4 regions of the Glutamicibacter sp. NPDC090743 genome follow, and region 1 is predicted to be linked to each of the others. Evidence: riboswitches for the same ligand, from Rfam matches in the RefSeq annotation. Region 1 holds a riboswitch; each other region holds the start of a gene.
What was found. A riboswitch is a leader RNA that binds a small molecule or an ion and turns the genes downstream of it on or off. The one in region 1 is predicted to bind S-adenosylmethionine.
Positions count from the first base shown of each region.

Region 1 (2,194 bases):
AGCGCGGGGTGGTGGATGGCGGCAATGCCCGGATACTCGGCAAGCGCGTCGATCAGCCGGGCGACGCTGCGCTGCACGTGGGCCGCGCGCACCGGCAGGGTCTCGATGCCTGCAAGGATGCCCTGGGCGCTGGCCGGTGCGAGGGTCGGGCCCAGATCGTGCAGGAACTTGGAACGAACCAGCATCGCGTAGGCCGCCGGCCCGTGGCGTTCAAGCAGCGAAGCGCCATTCAGCCGCACCCGCGGCGCGGCGATCTGCGGCCAGCGGGAGGAATCGGAGAAATCGAAGGTTCCCGAATCCACCACTATCCCGCCGAGCACCGAGCCGTGCCCGGCCAGAGCCTTGGTGGCCGAGTGCACCACGATGTCCGCTCCGAGTTCCAGCGGGCGCACGTTCAGCGGGGTGGCCAGGGTGTTGTCCACCACCACCGGGATGTTGCGCTCGTGCGCGATGGCCGCAATGGCCGGGATGTCGGCCACGGTGCACAGCGGGTTGGAGACCGATTCTAAGAAGAACGCCCGGGTGTCCTCCTCAATGGCAGCGGCCCAGGCGGCCGGATCGGCTTGGTCGACAAAGCTGACGCGGATCCCGAAGTCGGCGAAGGTGTCGGTGAACAAATCCACGGTGCCGCCGTAGAGCGAGGAGGAAGCCACAATGTGCTTGGGTCCCTGGGTCAGGGCCAGCAGGGACAGGGCCACGGCAGCCTGCCCGGTGGCGGTGGCCACCGCGTGGGCCCCGCCTTCCAGGGCGGCCACGCGCTGTTCGAGAATCGCAACGGTGGGGTTGCCGGTGCGCGAGTAGGTGAAGCCGGCCTGGCGCAGGGCGAACTTCTCCACCGCTTCGGCGTGCGATGCGAATTGGTAGGCCGCGGAATTGTGCAGTGGCGGCAGCATCGGGCGGAAGTCTCCGCTCGGGCGGTACCCTGCGTGCACCGCGTCGGTTTCCTGGCTCATGGCTCCTCCTCGATTCTCTGCGAGGGAGTGCACCGATTGGCATCGTGCGGCGGCACGAAGCTACGCAAAAACGCGTTCGGAACTGCTCCATCGTTCCTGGCGGTAGCACCTTTCGGTTTCCCGATGGTTGCTGCGGCGTCTCCGAGCCAGATCTCTCAGCCGCTCTTGATGGGTTGTTCTTCCATGGTTGGCTATCCGCCGCAAACGGTGCAAGCGGTATCCGGCGCCCGGCTTCATACAAGGCCGCCAGGCTTCATATGACTTCTCGTTGTCATGATGACGCGGTGGCCGGCAGCACTTTATGACGCGACCTTTTGAGATGAATCGGCGTGATGCAGGGGTTTTGCTGGAAGTTTGTGACGATGTGCCGGTGCTCGATGACCGGGGGTTACGCTGCTGGCGGCTCAGCCGAGCACTTCTACCCCGAAGCTGGCGACCACCGTTCGCACTTCTTGCAGGTAGCGCTGGGCCTGGTCGGTGAGCGGGATAGCGGCGTGGTCGATCCAGCCGATTTCGATGCGCTCCTCGATGGCCAGCGGGATGGCCACGATGGAGGGATCCAGCTCGTCGCTGATGATGCCGGTGGAGATCGTGTACCCGCCCAAGCCGATCATGAGGTTGAAGATGGTGGCGCGGTCCGAGACCTGGATTTCGCGTTGGCTGGAGCGCGTGGAGAGCACCTCCTCGGCGAAGTAGAAGGAATTATTCGCGCCCTGGTCGAAGGTCAGCCGGGGCAGGTCTTCGAGGTCTTCGAGCGTGACCTGGGTTCGGGTGGCCAGCGGGTTGCTGCGCGAGATGAAGATGTGCGGATCAGCCAGGAACAGCGGGTGGAAGACCAGCCGGGATTCGCGCAGCAGCTTGTCGATGACCTTTCGGTTGAAGTCGTTGCGGTACAGGATCCCGATGTCGCTGCGCAGCGTGCGCACGTCCTCGATGATCTGCTCGGTGCGGGTCTCGCGCAGCGAAAACTGGTATTCCTCGGCCCCGCTGGCCTGCACCATCCGAACAAAAGCATCCACCGAAAACGAGTAGTGCTGGGTGGAGACGCCCAGCAGCCGCCGGGCGGAGGGGCGGCCGAGATAGCGATGTTCAAGAAGCTCCACCTGCTCGAGGACCTGCCGGGCGTAGCCGAGGAATTCGGCGCCTTCGGCGGTGAGCGTTACTCCCCTGGCCGAACGCATCAGCAAGGTGCGCCCCACCCGTGATTCAAGCTCCTTCATCGCTGAGGACATGCTGGGCTG
Region 1 covers NZ_JBIVXE010000003.1:473,460-475,653, forward strand. Annotated here, with positions in the region: gene ACIQTS_RS08675 (O-acetylhomoserine aminocarboxypropyltransferase/cysteine synthase family protein) at 1-953, opposite strand, end outside; SAM riboswitch class I at 1,038-1,128, opposite strand; gene ACIQTS_RS08680 (LysR family transcriptional regulator) at 1,358-2,194, opposite strand, start outside.

Region 2 (2,194 bases), on a different contig from region 1:
GTTGGTTGGGTCGACGCCGAGCAGGCGCAATAGGTGCAGACGATCTGCAACGAACTTTTCATCGGTATGCCGGCGTGGATGCCCAGCTGAGATGGACAGATCTTCGATGACGCCCGCTGCACTATGCCCAGCACCTCGCCCCAGAACAATCACGCGGTCAGCCAAAGTCAACGCCTCGTCCACATCATGGGTCACCATGAGAACGGTGGTGGGGAACGATGCGTGAATCGAGAGCAGCAGATCCTGCATCTTCAAGCGTGTCAGCGCATCGAGGGCTCCGAAGGGTTCATCAAGAAGCAATACACCCGGGCGCCGAGCCAGCGCGCGAGCCAGCGAAACCCGCTGCGCCATGCCTCCGGAGATCTCTCGTGGGCGCAAGCTGGCTGCATGGCTCAGACCGGTCAGCTCGATCAACTCATCGATCAGCGAGTTGCCGGCGCGCTTATCGGTTTCCGGTGCCAGGCCTAGTGCAATGTTCTGGCGAACCGAGCGCCATGGCAGCAGCCGGGGCTCCTGGAAGGCAACGGCGCATAACTCGTTGATGCCGGTGACCTCGCGGGTGCCGGTGCGGATGGTGCCGGTGGTGGGGTGGTCCAAGCCCGATACTGAACGCAGCAGCGTGGATTTTCCGCAACCGCTGGCTCCAAGAATGGCCACGACTTGACCTGCTGGAATTTGCAGGTTGATATCGGCCAGGACGGTGCGGCTTTCCATCTTGGTGGTGAAGGTCCGCGACACGTTGCTGAACTGCACGTCCAGGGCGCTTGAAGCTGAGACAACGGGAGCTGCCTCGGGCGCTGCAAAGGAAAGAGTCATGTTCATCTCCATCGGTCCTGGCGGTAGCACCGGCCTGCAGAGCAAAACTCCAAAGGTGGTTGCTGCGGCGTCAACGAGCCAGATCTCTCGGCCGCTCGGGATGGTTACGTGTCCATTACAACGAGTCGAACGATTTGAACGCAAATCTCGCGTAATATGAAAAAATCTTCGACAACTACGTCACATTGCCCAGAAATTTCGTTATTTATTTTATTGCAGGCTGGTTTGCTCGACATTAAGCAAAACTTTGCAACTCATCTTCGGCAGGACACGGATTAGGCTGTGAAATTTGAAGATGGGCACTGCCGGCACTGGGACGAAATGTGACTTCGCGGGTTGGAATCACCGGTTTATTACCGTTACAAATGAATTACGACCCATCCAGAGCGGCTGAGAGATCTGGCTCCACGACGCCGCAGCAACCACCCCAATAGCGGGACGGTGCTACCGCCAGGACCGATGGAAAGAATTGAGAACCCTGATGCCTATTGGTGAATCGCACAATGCCCTCGGACTGGACTTCAACCAGCTCAGTGACCCTTCGCAGGCCACCGCAATGGGCCTGGACAAGTTTGAAGAACAGTTGCCGACTAGGCAATTGCTGAAAATCACCCCCGGACCAAGTGCGGATGAGCAATACGACCGGCTGGCCGAAATCTTCCGTCCCGTTTTTGCGCAGATCGCCGCAACCGCCAAGGACCGCGACTTGAACCGCGTGCTTCCTTTCGAGCAGGTAGGCCTGCTGAATCGCGAGCGGTTCGGTGCGTTGCGCCTTTCCGTTGCCGATGGGGGCTACGGCGCACGGCTGGTGGATGTCTTCCGCTTGCTCATCGAGCTGTCCGAGGCGGACTCCCACGTAGGCCAGCTGTGGCGTGCACATGTCGCATTCGTCGAGAACGTCTTGGCGCTGGAGGACGAAGAGCTGCGCAAGAAGTGGGTCGCTCGCATCGCTGCCGGGCAGATTATCGGCAACGCCTACACCGAACGCGGTGGCAACGCCCTGGGCACCTTGAACACCAAGGCCAGCACCGTGGACGGGCGCTGGGTGATCGACGGTGAAAAGTACTACTGCACCGGCACCATTTTTGCCGACTGGACCACCGTTGCCGTGGCCCACCCGGAGCTCGCCGGCCGCCAGATCGCCGTGGTCTCCACCCAGCGCAGCGGCGTCAAGATCCTCGACGACTGGGATGGATTCGGCCAGGGGCTTACCGGAACCGGCACCACCGAATTCCACCAGGTCCCGGTGGATTGCTTCATGCCGCAGCAGACCAATGACTCCGAAGCGGCGATCTTCCAGCTGGTGCTCATGGCCGTGCAGGCCGGCATCGCCCGCGCCGCGCTGAACGACCTGCGTAGCGCGGTGCAGGCGCGCACC
Region 2 covers NZ_JBIVXE010000006.1:240,616-242,809, reverse strand. Annotated here, with positions in the region: gene ACIQTS_RS14150 (ABC transporter ATP-binding protein) at 1-816, opposite strand, end outside; SAM riboswitch class I at 822-923, opposite strand; SAM riboswitch class I at 1,191-1,282, shown strand; gene ACIQTS_RS14145 (acyl-CoA dehydrogenase) at 1,298-2,194, shown strand, end outside.
Region 2: another riboswitch for S-adenosylmethionine. It lies ahead of ACIQTS_RS14150 (ABC transporter ATP-binding protein); the one in region 1 lies ahead of ACIQTS_RS08675 (O-acetylhomoserine aminocarboxypropyltransferase/cysteine synthase family protein).

Region 3 (2,194 bases), on a different contig from region 1:
TGCTGGAACAGGGATGCTGTAGCTGTCATCCTCGCTCTTCAACGGTGCCATCAGGCGCAATCGATCCAGGTGCTGGCGCTCGAAAAGCTCAACGCCTTCCTGCGGGATGGATTGCGCACCGGATTCAATAAATGTGGCCAGTTCCTTCGTGACCGGTTCAGCGAACCGGGCCAAACCGATTTCCCTGGCCTTCGGCAAGGGGCTGGACGCGTAAGTCAACAAGGTCGGCGGCGTGCCTATGGGCAAGAGGTAGACGTGCTCTTCGCTCGGCCCGCGCAGCTTCCCTTCCATGCTCAGGCCATGTTCACCGCGACGCACATCCACGTGTGCCATGGCTGGTTGCTCGCTGAACTCCACCGGGGCCTTGGCCGTAGAACCACCGTTGACGATCTGCACTCCAGCTTCACGCAGGGCTTCGAACGCATCCAGCAGGTCCTGGCCTGGAAGATCCATCAAGGAGATCCACTCCTTGGGATCCCACGAATGGCGATAAGTATCTTGTTCAACGTGTTCACGCAACCGGTCCAGTTCAACGACCGCACGACGCTGCTTCTTGGAGAACCGCGCATCAAAAGCAACATTGCGCCAGCTGATCCCGGTTTGGATCCAGGGGCTCTTGGTTCCCTGGCGGGCCGGGCGTGCCTGCAAGGTCAGCGCGTCCTCGCCGCCATAACGGGGTTCGCTGACCACTTTCAGGATCAATCCCAGCGGTTCTTCGACAGCCAGCGGCTCATCGGAAATGACTGGAAGCAGACGGTCAAGGGTACGTTCCCACTGCGGCTTGCTATTGCGTTTCCATGCGTGGGGATCCACCCCGGAGTCGGAGACGAAGAAGCCCTGGTCTTCTTCGGTGGTGACCTCGATGAGCAAGGCGGCGACATCTTCACAGGACTGAACCCCCGGATGCTTCCCGCAGAAGCTGGTGAAGCTGATATTGCCCTCGGTGATTTCCAATTGGGCCATCACCGATTCGCGCAGCACCACACCGGAGATGCGGGTAGATCCCGGTTGCATTACCCGGTTGGCGATCTGCACTTTTCCGGAATCACACAGGAACTGGCCCAGGTTGTATTCGGATTCGGTCACCAAGGTCTGGGCCGCAGAAAGTGTCAGCTGGAATTCCATACTCGCCGTTCATTGTTCGTGCAGTGGGCGCCCGAGAGCTAGATTCCATCTTAGCGAGCCGGAAAGCAAGATGCCCGGTGACGAAAAGTTACTTCTGCCCTTTACCCGCGGGCCCTGTAACCGATAGAAATTAATCACTGAATCACGAGTTCCACTCTTTGAGCCCTGGCTGAGTGGACGGCAACCCTCCTGCGTCATTGTGCGGGGTGCCCCAGGTGAAGATTCGACGCATCTTGACAGCCAAGATGCGTAAGCGATGGCGCCCCTTGCGCCAGAAAGGGGATCAATTCCCCATGACTAATGCAGCATCTGCCCCAACCGTATCCGAAGACCGCGCACAGCGCCTGCAGGAAGCAGGCAAGGGCTGGGGCGAACGAATTTCGGCTGCCCCGCAAAGTGCCCAATTGACTTTCACTGTGGAGGGCGAAGGCTTCGATTCAGTAGCCAGCAACATTGTCTCGGGCAAGCACACCTTCCAGGTCGACGAGCCAGCTGCCCTGGGTGGCAGCGACCTGGCCGCAAGCCCCGTGGAATACGCGCTCGGAGCGCTCATCTCCTGCCAGGTTGTGGTCTACCGCTTGTACGCGCAGAACCTCGGCATCCAGGTGGACGACGTGAAGATCCAGGCCAATGGCCACCTCGATGTCCGCGGACTCTTTGGCATCGACCAGACCATCCGCCCCGGCTTCTCGTCGGTGGATCTGGACATCCGGATTGCCGGACCGGAATCAGCTGAACGCTATGAAGAACTGCGCCGCGCAGTGGATGCCCACTGCCCGGTGCTGGACCTCTTCGCCAATCCGGTGCCCGTGACAACCGCGGTAAGCATCGCAGAGTCCAACTAGAGTTCGCTGAAGCAAAGAGCACCGCGGCGGCCCCTGACTTCAGGGGCCGCCGCGGTGCACTTCTAGCTGAAGCCAACTACTGCCCCAGGAAGTTCAGCAGGACTTTACCGGAGCGAGCCGAATCCTTCGCCGTTTCAAAAGCTTCAAGCGAATCGGCGACCGCGAACTCGTGGGTAACCGCCTCGGAAACCTGCAGCGACCCGTCGGCCAGGGCAGCAAGCACC
Region 3 covers NZ_JBIVXE010000005.1:360,932-363,125, forward strand. Annotated here, with positions in the region: gene ACIQTS_RS12590 (DEAD/DEAH box helicase) at 1-1,125, opposite strand, end outside; SAM riboswitch class IV at 1,266-1,387, shown strand; gene ACIQTS_RS12595 (OsmC family protein) at 1,419-1,970, shown strand; gene ACIQTS_RS12600 (L-idonate 5-dehydrogenase) at 2,047-2,194, opposite strand, start outside.
Region 3: another riboswitch for S-adenosylmethionine. It lies ahead of ACIQTS_RS12595 (OsmC family protein); the one in region 1 lies ahead of ACIQTS_RS08675 (O-acetylhomoserine aminocarboxypropyltransferase/cysteine synthase family protein).

Region 4 (2,194 bases), on a different contig from region 1:
AATCCCACCAGGACTACCGAGACGATGATCGCGGTCATGCCGGACAGGCCAAGGATATACGGCAGGATCGGCACCACAGCACCGGAAGCAAAGAGGAAGAACGAGGTGGCCGCCGCACCGGTGGCCGAACCCAGCTCCTGGTGCTCCTTCTCGAGTTCTTCGCCGCGACCCTCTGGGTTCAGCGAGAAGTCGGGGTTGCAATCGCAGGTGAACAGGCCCATGCGTTCGGCGGCCCGGTGCTCGGCATCTTCATCGCTCATGCCGCGGGCCTTATAGATTAGCAGCAGCTCGTTGGCGTCCAGATCAAGGTTCGGGGCCGCTGTCAGCGTGACCTGGGTTGGGCGTGAAGCTGTCAGCAGCTCGCGCTGGGAACGCACCGAAACGTATTCGCCAGCTGCCATGGACAGTGCACCGGCCAGCAAGCCGGCAATGCCGGAGAACAGCACGAAGGTCGCTGAAACACCGGTCGCACCGATGCCCATGATCAACGCGAGATTGGAAACCAGCCCGTCGTTGGCGCCGAAGACCGCAGCACGGAAGTTGCCCGAAAGGCGCGCACGGCCTGCTGTAGCAAGCGCGCGAACGACTTCTTCGTGGACCTGTTCGTCGGCCGCCATCTGCGCGGTGGCGTCCTTGTCATCGCGGTAGGGCGAACTGCTCTCGGAGCGCTGGGCCATGGCCAGGACGAAGACCGAACCGAAATGCAATGCCAGGAAACGCAGCATGGTGCGGCGCAGCGACGGGCGGACTTCCTTGACATGTTCGCCGAGCAGGACGCGCCAGTGGGATTCGTGGCGTGCTTCCGCCTCTGCCAGGCCCAGCAGGATTTGCCGTTCCTGCCCGGTTTTCTTTTCCGCGAGGGCCCGGTAGATGGAGCCTTCTGCGACTTCATCAGCGAGATACTTGCGCCATCGCTGGATCTGCGCTTTGGTAGGTTCGGTTGCTGAGTGCTGTGACATCGCGAAGATGACTCTCCTGGAACATGGAGTTTCCCAATGAAACCCGTGGATCGGATCAACTACCCAGTTTAGTCAGGGCTCCTGCACTTGGGAATTTGGCAAGACTAAAAGCAAATCGCTTGCCCGCAGGATCTCCGGCGACTGGCACCACCAGCAGCAATTCAGATGTGGCCGGGTCGAAGGTCGGCCGGCGGGCACAACGAGCAATGAGCTGTTCAAGCCTGAGCGGATCTGCAACGTAGCAGGTGCGCCAGCGGCCTTCGGCCTTGAACTGCACTTGGCCGGTCTGGCGGTCGATGACGGGCAGAATCGGATATGCCATGGGACGTCAACTCTCTTGCGCGCTCTTGCCCGTGCACCTGTTGATGCGCGGACCGCTTCCTCATCCGAACCACCCATGAACTTGGGGTTGGTGCGCGGCCAGTCGGAGCTTGGCGCCGCGTCTCGTGAAGCAACATTTCCGATGGTACCGCCGGTGGCAGGGCGCGGTGAAGTCCGAATGCGTAATATGACTGCGGCTCAGCTGCCCGGGGCAAAGGCATTGGCCAGTTGCTGCAGCTTCTCGCGTTGTTCGGCCCATTGCCCCGCGGTGTAGCCGGGCAGCAGATCCAGTTGCGCGGTCCAGCCAGCACGGCCATCGAGCTGCTCGCGGATAATATCCAGATGCCCTGCATGCCGGGAGGTCTCGGCGAGCGCATGGATGAGCAGGTGATCCAAGGTGGTTTTGCCAGCTGGCCCCCACCACGGTACCTCTACGGGACAGTCCAGGGGCAGGTCGCTGATGGCTTCATCGGCGAAGGCGATGGCTTTCCGATACAGGCCGATCAGCTGTTGCGCATCCATATCTGCTGGCGGGAGGAAATCCGCGTCGGGATCATGCGGCGCAATGAATTCGCGAACGTAGCGGTCATCGGCCCTGCGCTTGAGGCAGGTGCCGAAATATTCGTATTCATTGATCGCCAAATGGTGCAGTACTCCCAGGATATGGGTGCCTGTGGGGGTGAGCGGAGTGCGTGCCAGGTGTTCGGCGAGGCCTTCTGCCTTGTAGATCGCATTCTCGCGCGCGTCGTTCAGGTACCCGCAGAGCTTGTCCTTGGTGCTGTCCATGGACAGAGTCTAGTGAGCGCTGCAGCCTCGCGGTAGAGGGCGCGGTGTGTTTACCATTGGTAAACTTGCCCCGCAGGCCTTGAAGCCAAAGTGGTTGCGGTTGTTGCTGCAGAAAACGTCGAGGAGCC
Region 4 covers NZ_JBIVXE010000008.1:44,529-46,722, forward strand. Annotated here, with positions in the region: gene ACIQTS_RS16340 (VIT1/CCC1 transporter family protein) at 1-959, opposite strand, end outside; gene ACIQTS_RS16345 (hypothetical protein) at 1,015-1,281, opposite strand; SAM riboswitch class IV at 1,298-1,411, opposite strand; gene ACIQTS_RS16350 (DinB family protein) at 1,479-2,066, opposite strand.
Region 4: another riboswitch for S-adenosylmethionine. It lies ahead of ACIQTS_RS16345 (hypothetical protein); the one in region 1 lies ahead of ACIQTS_RS08675 (O-acetylhomoserine aminocarboxypropyltransferase/cysteine synthase family protein).